Regions from separate parts of the Serratia sp. YWN4 genome, predicted to be linked through region 1. Evidence: predicted binding sites of a transcription regulator. Region 1 holds the regulator's gene; the other holds the start of a gene.
What was found. The regulator PurR, encoded in region 1, represses purine synthesis genes. The targets are predictions, from matches to a motif close to CANGCAAACGTTTGCNTG.

Region 1 (11,270 bases):
TAATGATATCGCAACCACCCACCAGTTCCCCATCAACCCACAGCTGCGGGAAGGTTGGCCAATTGGCGTATTTTGGCAGTTCGGCACGGATATCCGGGTTTTGCAGAATATCAACATAGGCGAAACGCTCACCACAGGCGGAAAGCGCCTGAACGGCTTGCGCAGAGAAACCGCAGTTTGGTAATTTCGGTGAACCTTTCATGTACAGCAAAATAGGGTTAGCAGAAATCTGCTGCTGAATTTTTTCAATCGTCGTCATTATTGCTTCCTCAAGCCACATCTTAGCTACAACATCGCACCGGCTATTGTAGCGGCAGGAACAGTATCAAGAAAACGCCATCTTTTGCAGGGACATTTCCGCTTGCCGGACGAGCTGTGAAAACCGCACCATTCCGGTTAAAACATACTCAAAGAATAACATTTTTAATCCGACTATTTCACTATTATATTTTCGCAATTGGCGCGTGATGAATAATAAGTCACGCCCTGATTTCTGATGTTTTTTTATACATCAACTGACTGATTTTACATCGTAAAAAATGTCATTAACGTTTTCTCACAATATGGATTACTATTTATGAGTTCTACGCTGTTTTATATGGCGAATTTCGGGAATACTGTAGCCCATTAGATATCTTTTTTGAGGCCAAGGTTGGTAACATTGACATGCGTTTAATTATTACGCTTTTCATGCTGTTGTTCTCACAGCTATTCTTCAATCTGGCGCACGCTGCGCCAAAGGCACATGTTTCCGCCGAGCAGCGTAAGGGGCACGTTAATGAGGCCCGGCCTGACGATCGCAAGAAAAAGAAAGCGGATAAGGCCAGCAAGAAAGCGAAAGCCGTCGCCCCTCAGAAAACAGCGAAAAAAATAAAGCCACAGGCAGATAAAAAAACCACTCAGGTTAAAGCAAAGAGTAAATCTACCCACACTGCCAGCATCAAAGTCACTCCGCCGAAAAAGGGTTACAAGAAGGGTTATGGTCGCCATCGTGAGCCGGATATGGCTACCGCGAAACTGGCAAAGCATGAAAAACCGCTGAAACTCAGCCCTGCACACAAGAAACGTTACCAGCATGCCAAGCAAACGGCCATGGCCAAACTCATGAGCCAGATGGGCAAACCTTACCAATGGGGCGGTTCTTCACCACACACCGGGTTTGACTGTAGCGGCCTGATTTATTACGCCTATAAAGACGTGGTGAAAATCAAAATGCCACGTACCGCCAATGAGATGTATCACCTGCGTGATGCTGCGCCGATCAAAAAAAGCGAGTTAGAAACCGGCGATCTGGTGTTCTTCCGCATCAATAACCGTGGTACTGCCGATCACGTTGGCGTTTATCTTGGTAACGGCAAGTTTATCCAGTCCCCGCGTACCGGCGAAGAAATCCGCGTCAGCCAGTTGGATAACGATTACTGGCAAAACCATTACATCGGCGCGCGCCGTGTCGTCACGCCAAAAACTATCCGTTGATTTATTGCGGCTGAGCCAGAGACTCAGCCGCCCTTTCCTGCCGATGCTTTAATCAATCAGCCGCTTAACCTGCTTTAAACCTTTTTTTCACCCGGAAAGTTGCTAAGATTATTGTCCATAAAAAAAACACAACAATTCTGTTTTCCACCTTCAACCAGCGGGTTGGAGGGTACCGGAATAATAGTGCTGTATATAAAAAGGAGAAAGCAATGTCGTTTGAATTACCTGCATTACCGTATGAAAAAAACGCTCTCGAGCCGCACATTTCTGCAGAAACCCTGGAATACCACTATGGTAAGCACCATAACACCTACGTGGTTAACCTGAACAATCTGGTGAAAGGCAGCGAGTTCGAAGGCAAAACCCTGGAAGAGATTGTTAAAACCTCTACCGGTGGCGTGTTCAACAACGCCGCACAGGTGTGGAACCACACCTTCTACTGGCACTGCCTGTCACCACAGGGCGGCAACGAACCAACGGGTGCAGTAGCTGCTGCGATCGCCAAATCCTTCGGTTCTTTTGCTGCTTTTAAAGAGCAGTTCACCGATGCCGCAGTGAAAAACTTCGGCGCGGGTTGGACCTGGCTGGTGAAAAAGGCGGATGGTACGCTGGCGATCGTTAGCACCTCAAATGCGGCAACCCCGCTGACCGGTGAAGACAAACCGCTGCTGACCGTTGACGTGTGGGAACATGCCTATTACATCGACTACCGCAATGCGCGTCCGAAATACCTGGAGAACTTCTGGGCATTGGTGAACTGGGCGTTTGTGGAAAAGAATCTGGCGTAATCGCTGGGCTCTGATAACAAGGCGCAGCATGCTGCGCCTTCAGATTGATGACAAAGTCCTGGCCGTGAGGCCAGGACTTTGATCTAGGCTGTGTCCCTCAATTACATATTCGTCGTAAAAACAGCCGAATACAGCCCAGTTGAACCATCGACAGGTAGTTCCTCGCCGTCTTTTCATAACGTGTCGCTATGCGGCGGTTTTCTTTCAGCAAACCAAAGCTTCTTTCTACAACATTGCGCCTACGATAAATCTCTTTATCAAATCGGGTTCGTCCATCTGTACTGGCCTTCTCATTCGACTTATGCGGAATAACGACCTTGATACCACTCCGCTTTAAGTCACTACGTAATGCCTTGTTTGAATAGGCTTTATCAGCGAGAACGGCCTTGCCTCGACGCTTCATAAAACCATTTTTTCTTAGAACGCCGATGCCATCTAATAACCGTAGCGCAAACTGACTTTCATGAGCTTGACCCGCACTCAGCACGATATTTAAAGGGAGCCCGTTTCCGTCTGTTGCCAGATGGATTTTGGTGCCATAACCGCCTCGTGAGCGACCCAGGCCATGATCACTGGCGATATCGGGATGTTTTTTTGGGCACCGGCAGCACAACGCATTGCACGAATATTGCTACCATCCAGAGAGATAGCCGACCAGTCGAGCAGCTTATGCTCATCAAGAATGGACAGTAACTTATTGAATATAGAGTTAATGATGCCTTTTTTTGCCCACCGGTTGAAACGGTTGTAGACGGTTTTCCATGACCCATAGCGTTCGGGTAAATCACGCCAGGGAGCCCCAGAGCACAGCACCCAAAACATGCCATTGATGACTTTACGGTGTTCACTATAGGGATGCCCAGGGCGCTGAGAGCGTTCTGGAGGTAATAATGGCAGGATGAGTGCCCATGCAGCATCAGGAAGATCGTAGCGAGCCATAGCGATAACTGTTTGAAAATTAGGTGATCAGTATACCATTTTTAATTGAGGGACACAGCCTAATAAGGTCAGTGCAAAAAATGGACTGACTGCCATGCTCAAAACACCCTCTCCCCAGCAATATCAGTTTGAAACCATCACCCTGGATGAGTTGGTCCCCGAAGACCATCTGGTTCGCCAAATCGATGCCGCCATCGATTTTGAATTTATCCGCGACGCCGTTGCTCATCTCTATTGTCCTGATAACGGCAGACCCGCTATTGACCCCGTTCGCCTGATTAAAATGATGCTGCTGGGTTATCTCTTCGGTATCCCCAGTGAGCGCCGTCTGGTCAAGGAAATACAGGTCAATGTCGCTTATCGCTGGTTCCTGCGTATGGCCCTCACCGAAAAAGTCCCTGACGCCTCGACCCTGAGCCAGAACCGCCTCCGCCGCTTCAACCACAGCGACGTCTTCCAGCAGATTTTTGACCACATCGTGGAACAGGCTCTCAGCCGCGGCATGGCCAACGGGCGTGTTCTTTACACCGACAGTACCCACCTGAAAGCTGACGCCAACCCTCGCAAGGCAGTGAATGAAGAACGTCCGGTGGGCGTCAGTGAATATCTGGAGCAGCTTGATGCTGCCGTGGAGGCCGACAGGAGGAAGCACGAAAAAAAGCCGCTGCCCGCCGTAAAAAAGACGCCAGAAAGCGTCGCCGTTAAGAACACCAAAGTCAGCACCACCGACCCGGAAAGCGGCTTTATGCACCGGGATAACAAACCGAAGGGCTTCTTCTATCTGGACCACCGCACGGTGGACGGGAAGCACGGCATCATCCTGGATACGCATGTGACACCGGGCAATGTCCATGATAGCCAGCCCTTTATCGGGCGACTTGAGCGGCAGGTAGAGCGCTTCGGTCTGGAGCCGGTGGCGGTGGGTGTGGACGCGGGTTACTTCACCGCCGCGGTGTGCCATCTGACACAGGAAATGGGTATCGCGCTGGTTCCCGGCTATCGGCGGCCGCACAAAGGTCAGAATGAGTTCCAGAAAAAGCACTTCAGGTATGATGAGGCACGGGAAGTGTATGTGTGCCCGGCAGGCGAATTGCTGATATATAGCACGACAGACCGTAACGGTTATCAGCATTACCGTTCAGACCCGGCAGTGTGCCAGCGCTGTGAGCAGAGGCAGCAATGTACGCAGAACAGCAAGGCACAGAAAACGATAACGCGGCATGTGTGGGAAGAGGCGAAAGAGGAAGCCAACAGGTTACGGCTGACGAAATGGGGCAAGAAAATCTACGCGCGGCGCAAAGAGACGGTGGAGAGAAGCTTCGCGGATGCGAAACAGCACCATGGCCATCGGTATGCGCGGTTCCGTGGACTGTCAAAAGTGCAGATGCAGTGCCTGCTGGCGGCCACAGCGCAGAATATGAAAAAGATGGCGCTGCTGGCGCTTCTTTATTGTCTTTACCGGTGGTGGAAAGCGTCTTGGGAAGGCCAGAAAGGTGCCTTGGGCGAACAGAAGTCGCCAATGACGGGGTTATGGAAAAATATCGCGATCGCGACCTGCGGTCGCTAAAAAAGAAGAACCCCACCTGAAGAAGTGGGGTTAGTCAGCAGTCTGAAGGCGCAGCATGCTGCGCCTTTATTATTTCTTGGTATGAATCAGTTCAATGCGGCGATAAAACCGAAAACAATAATCATTGCCAAAGCACAAACGGTGGTAATCAATGACATCTTCAAATCGGTATCCATAACGACTCCCTATCAGATTGGCTTCACTAAGCATAAAATCCACATGATTAATGCGTCAAATCATTTTCACACAGTTCGTGACTAAAATCTTGTTATCATTTCCCTCGTTATAATGCCGAATAGATCTTCCACTTTGCGTCGATATGGGACAGAATCCGCAGTTCACAACTGCGTACCGGCAAAATGCCCCTCCTGTTTAAGCGGCTTACGAACTCAGCACTAAAAACTCAGCTTCCGCTTATCTGGAGAGAGATCTACGCAGGCAAACGATTAACATCATACTCACATACCATAACCTGTGGGTTCAGGAGTCATTCTTTAGATGGCAACGATTAAAGATGTAGCCAAACGCGCTGGCGTTTCCACTACCACCGTTTCGCACGTCATCAATAAAACGCGTTTCGTCGCCGAAGAAACAAAAGAGGCCGTTCGGGCTGCGATCAAAGATCTGCACTACTCCCCGAGCGCCGTCGCACGCAGCCTCAAGGTTAACCACACCAAATCGATCGGCTTGCTCGCGACCTCGAGTGAAGCGCCCTACTTTGCTGAAGTAATCGAAGCGGTAGAGAACAGTTGCTACAGCAAAGGCTATACCCTGATCCTCTGTAACTCACACAATAATCTCGACAAGCAGCAGGCCTATCTGGCGATGCTGGCGCAAAAGCGTGTTGATGGCCTGCTGGTGATGTGCTCGGAATACCCAGATCAGTTACTGGGCATGCTGGAGGATTATCGCAATATCCCAATGGTGGTGATGGATTGGGGTGCTGCACGCGGTGATTTTACCGACACCATTATCGATAACGCCTTTGAGGGCGGTTATCTGGCTGGTCGTTATCTGCTGGAGCGTGGCCACCGTGATATCGGCGCTATTCCAGGGCAACTGTCACGCAACACCGGCGGCGGCCGCCATCAGGGGTTCCTGAAGGCGCTGCAAGAGGCCAATGTTGAGGTGCGTGAAGAGTGGATCGTCCAAGGGGATTTTGAACCCGATTCGGGTTACAAGGCCATGCACCAGATCCTGTCGCAGAAGCACCGTCCTACTGCGGTATTCTGCGGGGGCGATATTATGGCAATGGGGGCGATTTGTGCCGCCGACGAACTGGGGCTGCGCGTCCCGCAGGATATTTCGGTGATCGGTTACGATAACGTGCGTAACGCGCGCTATTTCACCCCGGCGCTAACCACCATCCACCAGCCGAAAGAGCGCCTGGGGGAAATGGCTTTCACCATGCTGCTGGATCGCATTATCAGCAAGCGTGAAGAGTCCCAAGTGATTGAAGTGCATCCAAAACTGATCGAGCGCCGTTCCGTGGCCGATGGCCCGTTCATCGATTATCGCCGCTAGTCTCTTCGCTCAGCCACTCCTGGTTGAGCGTTTCACTGTCCCCCAAATACTCCAGTAGCCAAGCCATCGCCGGTGATTGTGCGTTCTGCTGCCAGGTCAGGCAGCAGGCACTGGCGGGAAACGGCTCCTGCAATTGCAAGGCTACCAGTTCCCCGCTTTGCACTAACGGCAGCACGCGATGCGCTGGTACCATGCCAACACACAACCCGCTGCGCAAGCAGTCTACGGCGGAAACCCAATCGGGCACGGTAAGCCGCCGCTGATTATCCAATGACCAAGTCACTCGCTTGGGCAAGTTGCGCGAAGTATCTTCCAACAACAGAGAGGGATAAGGCCGCAGTTGATCGTTGCGCAGCAAACCGCTCAGGCTGGCCAACGGATGTGACGCGCTAACCACACATAGCCAGTTCATAAAGCCCATATCGCGAAAGGCAAAACCACCGCCCACCGGCACCGCGCGCGTGGCCCCGATAGCCATCTCAGCCCGGCCATCCACCAGCGCGTCCCACACGCCGTTAAACACTTCCGGTTGCACCATCAGTTCCACATCGGGGAAGTGGCGATAAAAATCCACTACCAGTTGGCGGCTGCGCTGCGGCTTAACAATAATATCCACTGCGATTTTTAGCTGCCCGCGCCAGCCATTAGCCACCTGCTGACATTGACGGCGTGTATCAAGCATTTTTTTGATAACAGTACGCGCTTCTTTTACAAACAGCGCCCCGGCAGGCGTCAATTCCACATCACGATGACGGCGTTCAAACAGCGGCACCGCCAACCATTGCTCCAATTGTCGCACGGTATAACTCACCGCAGACGGCACACGGTGCAACTCCTGTGCTGCCGCACTGAAACTGCCGGTGCGCGCTACCGCATCAACCACATCGAGTGAATATTCAGACCACATCTCTTTTTGCCTTCAATTTTTTTAATAGCACTTAGCAAATATTACCGTTTCACAAGCAGAGATCCAGCCGGATACACTGGCCGGCGCTAAAAAACCTGCAATAAGAAATATTAATGAGAAATACCATGCAAAATTTTGGATTTATGTTTTATCTCGCTGGCCTGAGTATGCTGGGTTATCTGGCCACCGATATGTATCTGCCCGCCTTTGGTGCCATGCAACAGGATTTGCAAATCTCCGCCAGTGCCATCAGCGCCAGCCTGAGTATCTTTCTGGCTGGTTTCGCCTTTGCCCAACTGGTGTGGGGGCCGCTTTCCGATAAGCTGGGCCGCAAGCCAGTTCTGTTGTTTGGCCTGGCGTTGTTTGCTTTCGGCTGCCTGGGGATGCTATGGGTGCAAAATGCCGTTCAATTGTGGTCATTGCGTTTCATCCAGGCAATTGGAGTCTGCTCTGCCGCCGTAACCTGGCAGGCCATCGTGGTGGATCGCTATCGCGATGGCAAAGTTAACCGTATTTTCGCCACTATCATGCCATTGGTTGCACTTTCCCCAGCATTGGCCCCGCTGATCGGTGCCTGGCTGCTGAATCACCTGGGTTGGCGAGCGATCTTTGCGGTGCTGCTGGGTATCGCTGCCTTGTTGTTCGTCCCAACCCTGCTGCTGAAAGAGACGGCCAGAATCGTACCTTCTGCCGATAAAAAGCCCGGCCTCAGTTTCCTGCAAATCCTGAAGTCTCGGGTTTTCAGCGGCAACGTGATGATCTTTGCTGCCTGCTCTGCCAGCTTCTTTGCCTGGCTGACCGGTTCGCCGTTTATTCTCGGCAATATGGGATACAGCCCGAATGACATTGGCCTGAGTTATGTTCCACAGACGTTGGCCTTTTTATTCGGCGGCTACGGTTGTCGTACTGCGTTAAACCGCATTTCTGGCAAAACCTTGCTGCCGTGGCTGCTGGTAGCTTATGGAGTCAGCATGGTGGCGCTATATCTGGTCGCCACCTTGAGTCAACCGACATTAACTCGTCTGCTGATCCCATTCTGCTTTATGGCTTTGGTTAACGGTGCCAGCTACCCGATTCTGGTGGCCAATGCGCTGATGCCGTTCCCTGATAACAGTGGTAAAGCCGCAGCCTTGCAGAATACGTTGCAATTGGGGCTCTGTTTTATCGCCAGTATGTTGGTTTCGGCATTTATCACCCAACCGCTGTTAGCCACGGTTACCGTGATGGTCGCCACGGTGGTTTTGGCTGCCTTGGGGTACATGATTCAGCGTGGGAAAGAAGAGGTTGATGGGCAAGTCATCTGCCAGAAACATGCTGACTCCGCATCATAATTGCCTTGAGAAATAGTCACTTAATGAAAATTCTAGCCGAGCGCGATTTACTGTTGAGTCTGCGTCTCGGCAAGCCTATACTCGAAATAACCTTTTAAAATAACACCTATATAGAACTTTTATCGCAGTAACTCTTGTGTCCGCGGATGGCGTCACACTTTATTTAAGGAATCATTTTCCCGTGCCTTTAATTGCGCTGGGAGTCTCTTAAATTTCCTCTGTTCATAGTCGGTATCAGACACCACGGCGAAATTTTACCGTAGCTAAACGTATGCCTTATTAGAAATTGTCTACGCTATTTTCTTATGGGTCATAAGTCAGAAGAAGGTGATGGAGAAACTATGAGTTCATCGTGTATAGAAGATCTGAGCATTCAGGATAACCAATGGTATCGTATCGCGCATGAAATGCTCGGCATGGCCGGTATTGAGATCAACGGTTCACGTCCTTTCGATATTCAGATTAAAAATCCCAACTTCTTTAAACGCGTTCTGCAGGAAGGCTCTTTGGGATTGGGCGAAAGCTATATGGATGGTTGGTGGGAGTGTGAACGGCTGGACATTTTTTTTCAGCGCGTTGTCGCTGCCGGTCTTGAGAAAAAACTCCCCCGCAAACTGAAAGATACCCTGCGCATTGCCGCTGCCCGTCTGGGCAATCTGCAATCCAAGAAACGTGCCTGGATCGTCGGCAAAGAACATTACGATCTAGTCAACGACCTGTTTACCCTGATGCTTGATCCTTATATGCAATATTCCTGCGGCTACTGGAAAGAAGCCACCACGCTGGAAGAAGCGCAAGAAGCCAAACTGCGTATGATCTGCGAAAAGCTGCATCTGCAACCCGGCATGCGCTTGTTGGATATCGGCTGTGGTTGGGGTGGGCTTTCGGCCTATGCAGCTAAGCACTACGGCGTTTCGGTGGTTGGCGTGACTATTTCAGCGGAACAACAGAAGCTGGCTCAAGATCGCTGCGCTGGCCTGGATGTAGAGATTTTGCTGAAGGATTACCGCGATCTTCACCAGCAGTTTGACCGCATTGTTTCTGTCGGGATGTTCGAACACGTCGGCCCGAAAAATTACCGGACCTATTTCAAGGTGGTCGCACGTAATTTAAAACCTGACGGGATTTTCCTGCTGCATACCATCGGCTCAAATCAGACAGATATGAGTGTCGATCCGTGGATCAATAAATATATCTTTCCAAATGGTTGCCTGCCTTCACTCAAACATATCGCCAAAGCCAGTGAGGGCCGCTTCGTGATGGAGGATTGGCATAATATCGGCGCAGATTACGATCGCACCTTGATGGCCTGGTATGAACGTTTTCAACAGGCGTGGCCACAGCTGGCTTTGAACTATTCCGAACGCTTTGAACGTATGTTCAGCTATTATCTGAACGCCTGCGCTGGGGCATTTCGCGCCCGCGACATTCAACTGTGGCAAGTGGTATTCAGCCCGAAAGGCGTCGAAGGCGGGTTACGCGTTCCGCGCTAAGAACAACACACTGGCACCCCCAGCAGTACCGGGGGTGTTTTTAGCACGAGCAATCATTCAAACTTTTGGCACTACTAGCGCATTTGCCGCTTCGATCGCTGCTTCGCGGCTGGCCAGCACGCGCTCAACGGTATCGACTACCGCCTGAGTCTGCGGGTCAATTTCGATATTCACTTTATCCCCCAAACGCCGTTTGCCCAACGTGGTGCGTTCAAGCGTTTCCGGGATCAGATGCACACAGAAGCGGTTATTGATCACTTCACCAATAGTGAGGCTAATACCGTCGATGCCAATGAAACCTTTATGCAGCACATATTTCATCAGATCGGCACTCGGCATGCGCAGCCAGATCTGGCGGTTATTTTCTGAGGTATAGATCTTGGCAATTTCAGCGGTGCAAATAATATGGCCGGACATCAGGTGCCCGCCAATTTCATCATTAAATTTGGCCGCTCTTTCAATGTTGACCACATCTCCCTGTTTCAATTCACCAAGATTGGTCAAACGCAGGGTTTCTTTGATCAGATCAAAACTGACCTGGTTGCCTTTAATCGCGGTTACCGTCAGGCAGCAACCGTTATGGGCGACCGAGGCACCCAGCGCCAACCCCGGCAGCAGTTCACTGGGCATTTCAACAATATGAGTACGAAAATTGGGTTTTTCATCAACGGCAACCAACCGGGCGGTGCCTTGTACAATACCGGTAAACATGTTGGCCTCTTTTTCTGAATGTGTTCAAAGCGCTACCCGCAGTTTGCCCCAGTTAAAGCAGAAAACCAAATTCACGGCGGCAAAAAAACTGCACTTGCGCATTTAATAACTATTTTGTCACAAGATTTGCTTAAGTACGCCGAGCAGGTACAATCTTTTCGACAAAATTCCGCTATTTTTTAATTGTTGCCCGCTGATGGTAACCCTCTCTTTTCATCATAAATAATAAAAAGGTGTATGCGTGCAGAAGTACTTCATTGAAGCGCGTAGTTTATTGGCCCTGGCGATCCCGGTAATCATCGCGCAAATATCGCAAACGGCCATGGGCGTGGTCGATACCATTATGGCTGGTGCTTACAGCGCCACGGATATGGCCGCCGTGGCCGTTGGCACCTCTATCTGGTTACCGGCCATTCTGTTTGGTCACGGCCTGCTGTTGGCCCTGACCCCGGTGATTGCCCAACTGAACGGCGCAGGCCGCCGCGATCGCATCGCCCATCAGGTGCGCCAAGGCTTCTGGCTGGCGTCAGGGGT
Region 2 (11,270 bases), 2.6 Mb from region 1:
GCTCCCCACGCTTTCGCACCTGAGCGTCAGTCTTTGTCCAGGGGGCCGCCTTCGCCACCGGTATTCCTCCAGATCTCTACGCATTTCACCGCTACACCTGGAATTCTACCCCCCTCTACAAGACTCTAGCTTGCCAGTTTCAAATGCAGTTCCCACGTTAAGCGCGGGGATTTCACATCTGACTTAACAAACCGCCTGCGTGCGCTTTACGCCCAGTAATTCCGATTAACGCTTGCACCCTCCGTATTACCGCGGCTGCTGGCACGGAGTTAGCCGGTGCTTCTTCTGCGAGTAACGTCAATGCATGGCGCTATTAACACCACACCCTTCCTCCTCGCTGAAAGTGCTTTACAACCCGAAGGCCTTCTTCACACACGCGGCATGGCTGCATCAGGCTTGCGCCCATTGTGCAATATTCCCCACTGCTGCCTCCCGTAGGAGTCTGGACCGTGTCTCAGTTCCAGTGTGGCTGGTCATCCTCTCAGACCAGCTAGGGATCGTCGCCTAGGTGAGCCATTACCCCACCTACTAGCTAATCCCATCTGGGCACATCCGATGGTGTGAGGCCCGAAGGTCCCCCACTTTGGTCCGAAGACGTTATGCGGTATTAGCTACCGTTTCCAGTAGTTATCCCCCTCCATCGGGCAGTTTCCCAGACATTACTCACCCGTCCGCCGCTCGTCACCCAGGAGCAAGCTCCCTGTGCTACCGCTCGACTTGCATGTGTTAGGCCTGCCGCCAGCGTTCAATCTGAGCCATGATCAAACTCTTCAATTAAAAGCTTGATGTGCTGCAACTCGTGCAGCGATGCTCAAAGATTACTTTCTACAAATATTCATTGGAACCGAAGTTCAAATGTTTACTGCTTTGGTCACTCTTCAAGACTTGATATTTTGTTGCTGCCGAAGCAGCTGGATATCGTCTTGTGAGTGCCCACACAGATTGTCTGATAAATTGTTAAAGAGCGTGGTTACCGGCATGTTTCTCGGTAACGCGGGAGGCAGATAATACGCTTTCCCGCTGAAGAGTCAACCTTTTTTCTCTGCCGAGATGCGGTGTTTTCACCGGGTTGCTTCTTCCTGGCTGGGCGACATTCTTTGCTATAAAGAGTTCGTTGTTCCCGGTCAGTGGAGGCGCATTATAGGGAGTTCTCAGAGCGCCGCAACCCCTAAATTCAAAAAACGTTTCAAGCGCGGATATTTTCGACAAAACGCTGCGCAAGGCAGCGTTTTTGCCGCTTTTCCCCGAAAACAGCCGTAAAAGCTGGCGCACCCTAGAGTAAAATGAAGGGTAACGATGCAAGCCAAGGATCCGCAGCCATGCAATTTAATGCTCAACAACAGGCCGCACAGCGAAATCTTTCTTATCTGCTGGCAGAAAAGCTCGGCCAACAAATTCTGGCGGGCGAATATGAAGCGGGCAGTATTCTACCGGGTGAGATGGAGCTGGGGGAGCAATTTGGTGTCAGCCGTACTGCGGTACGGGAAGCGGTAAAAATACTGGCTGCCAAAGGTATGTTATTGCCACGCCCACGTATCGGCACGCGAGTGATGCCACAAAGCCAATGGAACTTTCTCGATCAGGATTTACTGGCCTGGTGGATGACCAAGGAGAACTTCGATCAGGTCATGCAGCACTTCCTGATCCTGCGCACCACGCTCGAACCTCAAGCCTGTTCCTTGGCAGCCACCAAAGCCACTGCGCAACAGAAAGCACAGTTAACTCATCTGATGCAGGAGATGCGCGAGCTACACACTGATTTTGACCGCGAACGCTGGATTGAGGTCGATAGCCAATATCACCAGTTGATATACGAAGCCAGCGCTAACCCGTTTCTGACCTCATTCGCCAAGTTGTTCAGTTCGGTCTATCAAAACTACTTCCGGGCGATCACCGGGAACGAAGTGATTAAGCTGCAAAGCCATCAGGCGATTGTCGATGCCATCGTGTCGGGCGACAGCGCGGCAGCACTATTTGCATGCCAGGCTTTGCTACAAGATAACGGGTAGCTTATATATAGAAGAAAATTTAACGGCGACCCACGGAGGCGCGATCCACCAGCTCGGGCGTCAGCACCATCACTTGCGCCTCACGTTCGGGGTGTTGCAGACGATGGATCAACGCATCAATGGCCAACTCCCCGAGTGAATCTTTCGGCTGATGAATGGTACTAAGCGGTGGCGTTAAGTATTTAGCCAACTCGATATCGTCATACCCTATAACGGCCATATCCTGCGGCACCACCATCCCCACCTGATACAGTGCCTGGTAAACCCCTACGGCTATCGCATCATTACCAGCAAACACCGCATGCGGCGGTTCAGCCAACACCAGCAGTTGCTGCATAGCTTGAACACCGCCCTCAAATTCAAAGTCGCAATGCACTTCATAATCAGGCGGGATATCGAGCCCGGCACGCTGCATCGCACGGCGATACCCTTCCAAACGATGGCGCGCGGTAGTTTTATCCTGCGGCCCGGCAATGCAGGCAATTTTGCGGTAACCACGGCCGATCAGATGATCGGTAGCCATTTCACCACCAAGCAACGAGTTATCCTGAATAATATCGTTAGCCCCTTCGAACGGTGCCCAATCCATCATCACAATGGGTAAAGAGGGATAACAACTCAGTGCGTCCGGTGACGGACGATGATTCTCGGTACACATTAATAGCAAACCATCGACTCGCTTTTGCAACAGCGTTTCCATGCTGCGGTTCATGCGCGCCGCATCTTCTTCGGTATTGCACAGGATCAGGCTATAGCCGCGTTCATAGCAGCTGCGCTCGACGCCACGCACCACTTCGGCATAAAACGGGTTATTACTGGAAGTGACCAGCATACCGATGGTGTGCGTGGTATTGAGTTTCAGGCTGCGGGCCAAGGCTGAAGGAGCATAATTAAGCTGTTCGACGGCCGCCATGACTTTGCCGCGCACGCTGTCGCTGACAAAGCGATTGTTATTGATTACGTGCGATACCGTCGAGGTGGAAACCCCTGCCAGACGGGCAACATCTTTCATGGTGGCCAAAAGGATTACTCCTGTTGCAACAGGAAGGCGTCAATCTCTGCACGCCAGGGTACGGAAGGCTGTGCGCCAGCGCGAGTGACGGCAATCGCCGCAGCCGCATGGGCGAAACGCACGGCATCATCCATAGATTTGCCTTCGAGCAACGCCGTGACCAGCGCGCCGTTAAACGTGTCGCCTGCCGCAATGGTATCGACCGCTTTCACCTTAAAGCCCGGCACCCGTTTACCGCTGCGGTTTTCGCTCAGCCAAACGCCCCGGCTACCGAGCGTGATAATCACGCATTCAATGCCTTTATCATGCAACGCATTGGCGGCGCGAGCTGCATCACTGTCGTTATTAACAGCAATCCCGGTCAACCGCTGAGCTTCGGTTTCATTCGGCGTGATGATATTGATCATCGCCAATAACTCATCCGGCAACTCGCGTGCCGGTGCCGGGTTGAGGATCACTTGTGTATGGTGCCGCTTTGCCAGTTTGGCGGCAGCGATCACCGTTTCGAGCGGGGATTCTAGCTGCATCAGTAACGCATCAGCATCGATCACTTTCTGCTGATAACGCTTGAGATAATCAGGCGTCAGCGCCGCATTGGCACCCGCGTCGATACCAATCACGTTCTCACCTTCCGCATTAACAAAAATCAGTGCGACACCGGTGGTGCAGTTGGCAATAGCTTCAATCGGTTGGGTATCAATGCGATCGGTTGCCAGCTGCTGGCGAATACGTTCACCCATATCGTCAGCACCGACACAGGCGATAAATGCAATCTCCGCGCCGCTACGCCCGGCAGCGACAGCCTGGTTAGCCCCTTTGCCACCGAAAGCGACGTTATACTGCTTCCCGATCACCGTTTCACCCGGGTGGGGAAACTGTTCGATATTAAGGATATGGTCGGCATTGATACTGCCCAGAACCACCAGCCTTCCTGTTTCCATCGCATTGATTCCTGAAAATTACGCGCCACCGTAACGCCCGTTCCGATGGCGCAGAGGAGCTTACTTGGTGACCAGCTTCAGATCGACCGGAATAGTGGCCGGCACTTTTTCGCCTTTTAACACCTTATCGGCGGTTTCAATGCCAATCACCCCGATTTGATCCGGGCGTTGTGCCACGGTTGCGGCCAGTTTGCCACCTTCAACCGCTTTCACCCCGTCATCGGTGCCGTCAAAACCCACCACGACCACATCGGTTTTACCGGCAGTTTGCAGCGCACGCAGTGCGCCCAGCGCCATTTCATCGTTCTGGGCAAATACCGCCTGCACGTCTGGATGCGCCGTCAGCAGGTTCTGCATCACGTTCAAACCCTTGGTGCGATCGAAATCCGCCGGTTGGCTAGCCAACAGTTTGAATTTGTTCTGCTCCAGAGACTGTTTGAAACCTTCGCCACGCTCACGTGCCGCAGAAGTCCCAGCGATGCCTTCCAACTGGATCACTTTCGCGTCAGCCCCGGCTTTCTTGGCAATAAAGTCACCAGCCATTTTACCGCCAACGCGGTTATCGGAAGCAATATGGCTGACCACTTCGCCTTTAGCGGCCGCGCGGTCCAGCGTGATCACCGGGATCTTAGCCTGGTTAGCCATCTTGATGGCGTTACCAACCGCATCGGAATCGGTTGGATTGATCAGCAGCAGTTTTGGCTGCTGCACCATCAGATCCTGCACATTGGCCAGCTCTTTTGCCGGGTTGTTCTGCGAATCCAACACCACCAGGTTGTAACCCAGTTTGTTGGCTTCCTGCTGCGCACCCTCTTTCATTGACACAAAGAACGGGTTGTTCAGCGTTGAAACCACCAGCGCGATAGTATCTTTAGCCAACGCGTTGGCACTCAACGTGGCCGACAGAGCGATAGCCGAAGCGAAAACAGCCAGTTTTTTCATTTTCATGTTCGTGATTCCTGTAAGAGAAGAAGTGTCCGTGAATACTGCGGCCCGACAAGCCCGCCTCTAAAGAGACTTACTGCTTTTTGTTATCTACCAGAACCGCCAGCAAAATAACGGCTGCTTTCACGATCATTTGGTAGTAGGAAGAAACACCCAACAAATTCAAACCGTTGTTCAGGAAGCCGAGGATCAGCGCACCAATCAGTGTGCCGACAATGCGCCCCTTGCCTCCTGCCAGGCTGGTGCCCCCCAGCACTACCGCGGCGATGGCATCCAGCTCATAGCCCGTACCGGCGGTTGGCTGTGCCGATGACAGGCGTGCGACTTCGATAACTCCGGCCAGTGCAGCCAACAGGCCACACAGCGAGTAAACGATGATTTTCACTTTATCGACGCTGATACCGGACAAGCGGGTCGCGGCCTCGTTCCCCCCTAGCGCGTAGATATAACGGCCCAAGCGGGTATGATGCAGCATGTACCAGGCGGCAATAAACACGATTGCCATAATCCAGATCGGTGTTGGCACCCCCAATGGACGGCCGATACCGAACCAGCCGAAAGCATCGGCCACATCGGTAAAACCGGTGTTGATCGGGCTGCCGTTGGTATACACCATGGTGACACCGCGCAGCAGCAGCATCATCACTAACGTGGCGATAAATGCCTGGACCTTGCCTTTTGCCACAATAATCCCGGTGCAGGCTCCCACGGCGGCCCCCAGCGCCAAGGCTGCCGCTACGGCGACGACCGCATTGATTTCAAAGCCGACGATTGATGCTGCGACCGCACCGGTTAGCGCCAGCAATGAACCAACCGACAAATCGATACCGGAAGTCAGGATCACCAACGTCATACCCACCGCCATAATGGCGTTCACCGACGTTTGCTGCAGGATATTGAACAGGTTGTTGACGGTGAAGAAGTTCGGGCTCATCGAAGACACCACGGCAATCAGCACCAGCAGCGCAATCAGCGATTTCTGCTCTAACAGCCACTCTTTACTGAACCAGCGCTTTGCGACACTCTGGGAACTCATATCTGATTACTCCTGCTTTACGCCGTATTGCTTGCCGACGGCCGCTGCCATCAACACTTCTTGAGTGGCCTGTTCAATTGGGAATTCACCGCTGAGATGGCCTTCGTGCATCACCAGAATACGGTCACTCATGCCCAGCACTTCTGGCATTTCTGAAGACACCAGAATGATGCTCAGCCCTTCCTGCTTGAACTGGTTAATTAGCTGATAGATCTCTTTTTTGGCTCCGACGTCGACGCCGCGCGTGGGTTCGTCGAGGATCAGCACCTTCGGCCGGGTCATTAGCCCGCGGGCGATCGCCACTTTCTGCTGGTTACCACCAGAAAGCAGGCCAATAGGCTGTTCCATTGAGGGGGTTTTAACGTTGAACAGGCGGATAAAATCGCTCACCGCCTGCTGCTCATCCGCGTGTTTCAGGCTGCCACCGGCGCGGCTGAAATAGCGCAGGGCAGTCAGCGACATGTTTTCCTTCACCGACATCCCCAGCACCAAACCATCGCGCTTACGATCTTCGGAAATATAGACGATGCCATTCGCCAGCCCATCCTGCGGTGAATGAGTGACAACTTCATGACCATCAAGGTTGACGATGCCGCTTTTACGCGGTGCCGCACCGTACAGAATCTTCATCAATTCGGTACGCCCGGCCCCCATCAGGCCAGCTACACCCAAAATTTCACCGCGATACAGGGTAAAACTGACGTCGTGAACGCCTGGGCCTGAAACATGGCTGACCTGTAGGCGCTTTTCACCACGCGGCAGATTCAGGCGCGGATACTGTTCTTCCAGCTTGCGGCCCACCATCATTTCGATCAGCGAGTCTTCTTGCAGCTCGGCCACCGGGCGTTCGGCAATAAACTGGCCATCACGAAACACGGTGACATCATCGCAAATTTCAAAGATCTCTTTCAGGCGATGGGAGATATAGACAATGCCGCGGCCTTCGGCTTTCAGCTCATTGATGACGTGGAATAAAGAGGCGGTTTCAGTATCGGTTAGCGCATCGGTCGGTTCATCCATAATGATGACCTTCGATTCGAAACTCAGCACCTTGGCAATTTCCACCATCTGCTGATCGCCAATCGACAATTCTCCTACCAGCCGGTGGCTGCTGTAGCGCAAATTCAGGCGCGCCAGCAATTTGTCTGCTTCGGCGTACATGCGTTTCCAGTCGATGCGGCCGAAACGGTTAACGAACTCACGGCCAAGAAAAATGTTTTCGGCAATGGTCAGTTGTGGGATCAGGTTCAGTTCCTGATGAATAATACCGATACCCGCTTCCTGTGAATCTTTCGGGCCGTTAAACACCACCTCTTTACCCAGAAAATGCTGGCTGCCCGCATCTTTGCTATAGATGCCGGTCAGCACTTTCATCATGGTAGATTTCCCGGCGCCGTTTTCCCCCACCAGCGCCATCACCCTGCCAGGGTAGACACTAAGGGCAGCGCCAGAAAGCGCCTTGACGCCGGGAAAGGCTTTATCGATCCCTTGCAGTTGCAGTAACGGTTGCATAATTGCCTCAGAAAGTGACGCCGGAGCAGAGAATGACGTTGGCATATGGCGAACATTCTCCACTGCGGATCACCGCTCGGCTGTGCTCGGTCTGTACTTTAAACTCGCTGTGGCTGATATAGCTCACGCTTATGGTGTTTCCCTGGTGTTGGCTAAGTTGTTGCAATTGAGCTAGCAACGCTTCATGGAGCAGCGGATTTTGTTTAACCATCTCTTCCGCCAGAATAGCGTTTTCTACCTGCATTTCCTGCGTGACCACCCCGACCACCTGTAAAAACGTCGGTACTCCCTGGGTCAGCGCCAGATCGATACGCTGCGTTCCTGCCGGGATTGGCAACCCCGCATCGCAAATGGTGATCTGATCGGTATGACCGAGGCGGGACACAACCGCAGAAACTTCAGAATTCAGTAGCACGCCTTTTTTCATGTTCTCACTCCAACAGCGAAACGTTTCGCTCATTAAGGAGTTTAAAAAAACAGCAGGGGAAGGCAATGACGAAGTTGCAAAAATGTGATCACCATTGAAACGTTTCGCTCGTGGTCGACAAACAGACAAAGAAAAGGGCTCAGTCAGTCAACTAAGCCCTTGAGAGGTTATATCTCGACCTGGGTTCCCAGTTCAATAACGCGATTTGGCGGGATCTCAAACTGGTCTGGAGCACGCAGCGCGTTGCGGCTCAGCGCGATAAACAGTTTGCCGCGCAGGAACAGATACCATGGCCGCTTGGTCAGAATCAGCGACTCGTGCGACATAAAGAATGAGGTTTCCATCATTCGGCACGGTAACCCCTCCAAACCACAGCGGTGGAACACTTCTTCCACATTCGGCGTTTCACGCCAGCCATAGCTGGCGACTACGCGCCAGAAAGTCGGTGACAGTTGTTCGATAGTCACCCGGCGTAGGTTATGCACATAGGGAGCATCTTCGGTACGCAGCGTCAATATCACCACGCGTTCATGCAACACTTTGTTGTGTTTAAGATTATGCAGCAGCGCAAATGGGATCACGTTGATGGCCCGAGACATAAACACCGCAGTGCCAAGCACGCGCACCGGCGGGGATTTTTCCAGTGAGGCAATCATCGCTTCAAGGGAGTTGCCGTGCTCGTGGATACGGCGCAACAGGCTGAAACGCTCGCTTTTCCAGGTGGTCATGATAATAAACATCACCAGCGCCAGCATCAGCGGTAGCCAACCGCCAGAGAACAGTTTCAACGCATTGGCTGCGAACATCGGCACATCAATAATCAGCAGGATCGCCAAGGTGCCTATCACCAGGAAGCGGTTCCAGTGCCAGTTTTTAAGCGCTACCGACGTAATCAGCACACTGGTTATTACCATGGTACCGGTCACCGCAATACCGTATGCCGCTGCCAGGTTGCTGGAGTGTTCAAAGCCCACGATCACCAGCACCACCGAGATATACAGCGTCCAGTTGACGACCGGGATATAGATCTGGCCAGACTCCATTTCTGAGGTGTGAATAATGCGCATCGGGGACAGATAGCCTAAACGTACCGCCTGCCGAGTCAGAGAGAATACGCCAGAAATCACCGCCTGCGAGGCAATCACCGTGGCCAGCGTCGCCAGGATCAACAATGGGATCAGAGCCCAGTCGGGCGCCAGCAGGAAGAAAGGGTTCTTGATCGCTTCAGGGTTTTTCAGCAGCAATGCCCCTTGGCCAAAGTAGTTAAGCACCAGAGAAGGCAAAACCACGCTAAACCAGGCCAGGCGGATCGGGAATTTGCCGAAGTGACCCATATCAGCATATAACGCCTCTACCCCGGTAATCGACAGCACCACCGCACCGAGCGCAAAGAACGAGACCTTCTTATATTCAATAAAGAAGTTCAGCGCCCACTTCGGATTCAACGCCTGCAACACTTCTGGATTATCGATAATGCTGCGCAAACCCAGCAAAGCCAACGCGATGAACCACAGCAGCATCACCGGTGCGAACAGCTTACCGACGCTGCCAGTGCCATGCTTTTGAATGACGAACAAGAGGGTCAGTACCAGAATAGACAGCGGCACGATATAGGGATCAAGCGACGGCGCGGCGATCTCCAACCCTTCAATGGCTGACATCACCGAGATTGCCGGGGTGATCACCACCTCACCATAGAAGAAACTGCCGCCAATTAGACCAATGATCACCAACCATGAGGTAGTGCGTGACGAGGTATTGCGCCCGGCCAGCGACATCAATGTCAGGATCCCGCCTTCACCGGCGTTATCAGCACGCATCACGTAGGTGAGATACTTCAGGGAAACGATAACAATCAGCATCCAGAAGATCAGAGAAAGAAAGCCAAAGACCACATCAGGACGGACATCAAAACCATAATGACCGGAGAAACACTCTCTCAAGGTATAGAGAGGGCTGGTGCCGATATCACCGTAAACCACCCCGATAGCCGCCAAGGTTACCGCCGATAAAGACTGTTTATGCTCTGTGCTCATAATTTGTTTCTTTTACTGGAACATCCGTCAGCCGTTACATCCGCACCAAGCTAAAGATACGGGCTCTTAATGATCCGTTACGCCCACGACCCCAATGGATTTCAAGTGTAGTTGAGCAACCAATAATGCCACGGCTTGAAACACAAAGGAGATAAAAGGCGCACAGTATGCACCATTTATCGTGGTTGCCTACCCTGATCTCTACCGCTAAAAATCAACAAAATGTGAACCAGATATCTTCTTGATAATAGAAAAATAATACTAATCAACAAGCTATGCTATTTAGAAAAAGGTGGTTTATCATCGAATTCTCCAGCAAGATTGATTATCAGCCGATTAAACCGGCCCTAACCCCCGGACAACGCGGACTATTTATGGCGTCATCATCACTTCTGGCAGAACGGATTTCCCGCCTCAGCAGTGCGTTGGAGAGCGGCCTTTATGAACGACAGGAAGCCATTCGGTTATGTTTGCTGGCTGCATTGTGTGGCGAAAGCGTATTCCTGCTTGGCCCACCGGGGATCGCCAAAAGCCTGATCGCTCGCCGGTTGAAGTTTGCTTTCCGCAGCGCCCGCTCATTCGAATATCTGATGACGCGTTTTTCCACCCCGGAAGAAGTGTTTGGTCCCTTGTCGATTCAGGCGCTAAAAGATGAAGGGCGCTACCAGCGCTTAACCTCCGGTTATTTACCCGAAGCGGAAATCGTGTTTCTTGATGAAATCTGGAAGGCTGGCCCGGCGATCCTCAATACGCTACTGACGGCGATCAACGAACGCCGCTTCCGCAATGGCAACAGCGAAGAAGCCATTCCACTGCGCCTGCTGGTCACCGCGTCCAACGAACTGCCGGAAGCCGACAACAGCCTTGAGGCTTTGTATGACCGGATGCTGATCCGCCTATGGCTCGATAAGGTGCAGGATAAGCAGAATTTCCGTTCCCTGCTGGTGAATCGCCAGAATGAAAGTGAAAACCCGGTGCCCGAAGCCTTGAGCATCAGCGATGAAGAGTTCCACCAGTGGCAGCCGCAGATCGATAAAGTCAAATTGCCGGAAAACTGCTTTGAGCTGATCTTCCTGCTGCGCCAGCGTTTGGATGCGTTGGAACAGGCTCCTTATGTTTCCGATCGCCGCTGGAAAAAATCCCTGCGCTTGCTGCAAGCCAGTGCGTTCTTTAGCGGCCGCGATACCATTGCGCCGCTGGATTTAATGCTGCTGAAAGACTGCCTGTGGCACGATCTCACCTCGCTGAAACTGTTGCAGCAACAAGTGGACCAACTGCTGGCTGAACAGGCCTACCAGCAACAGACGTTGTTAATCCAGCTACAGCAGACACATGCCCGTTGGATGCAGCAC

Region 2: rbsD (D-ribose pyranase) is a predicted target of PurR. The motif match lies at 7,896-7,913, and genes of this name have one in related genera.

What each region holds. Positions count from the first base shown of each region.
Region 1 is NZ_CM147696.1:2,597,325-2,608,594, reverse strand. Features, by position in the region: gene ACX9GT_RS12440 (Grx4 family monothiol glutaredoxin) at 1-259, opposite strand, end outside; gene ACX9GT_RS12435 (C40 family peptidase) at 667-1,476, shown strand; gene sodB (superoxide dismutase [Fe]) at 1,686-2,264, shown strand; one part of gene ACX9GT_RS12425 (IS5 family transposase) at 2,362-2,861, opposite strand; one part of gene ACX9GT_RS12425 (IS5 family transposase) at 2,861-3,203, opposite strand; gene ACX9GT_RS12420 (IS1182 family transposase) at 3,298-4,770, shown strand; gene cydH (cytochrome bd-I oxidase subunit CydH) at 4,857-4,946, opposite strand; gene purR (HTH-type transcriptional repressor PurR) at 5,269-6,294, shown strand; gene punR (DNA-binding transcriptional activator PunR) at 6,275-7,201, opposite strand; gene punC (purine nucleoside transporter PunC) at 7,315-8,532, shown strand; gene cfa (cyclopropane fatty acyl phospholipid synthase) at 8,874-10,025, shown strand; gene ACX9GT_RS12390 (riboflavin synthase subunit alpha) at 10,083-10,736, opposite strand; gene ACX9GT_RS12385 (MATE family efflux transporter) at 10,978-11,270, shown strand, end outside.
Region 2 is NZ_CM147696.1:7,032-18,301, reverse strand. Features, by position in the region: rRNA gene ACX9GT_RS00080 (16S ribosomal RNA) at 1-777, opposite strand, end outside; gene ACX9GT_RS00075 (FadR/GntR family transcriptional regulator) at 1,320-2,009, shown strand; gene rbsR (ribose operon transcriptional repressor RbsR) at 2,029-3,030, opposite strand; gene rbsK (ribokinase) at 3,036-3,962, opposite strand; gene rbsB (ribose ABC transporter substrate-binding protein RbsB) at 4,023-4,910, opposite strand; gene rbsC (ribose ABC transporter permease) at 4,981-5,943, opposite strand; gene rbsA (ribose ABC transporter ATP-binding protein RbsA) at 5,950-7,455, opposite strand; gene rbsD (D-ribose pyranase) at 7,463-7,882, opposite strand; gene kup (low affinity potassium transporter Kup) at 8,050-9,918, opposite strand; gene ravA (ATPase RavA) at 10,293-11,270, shown strand, end outside.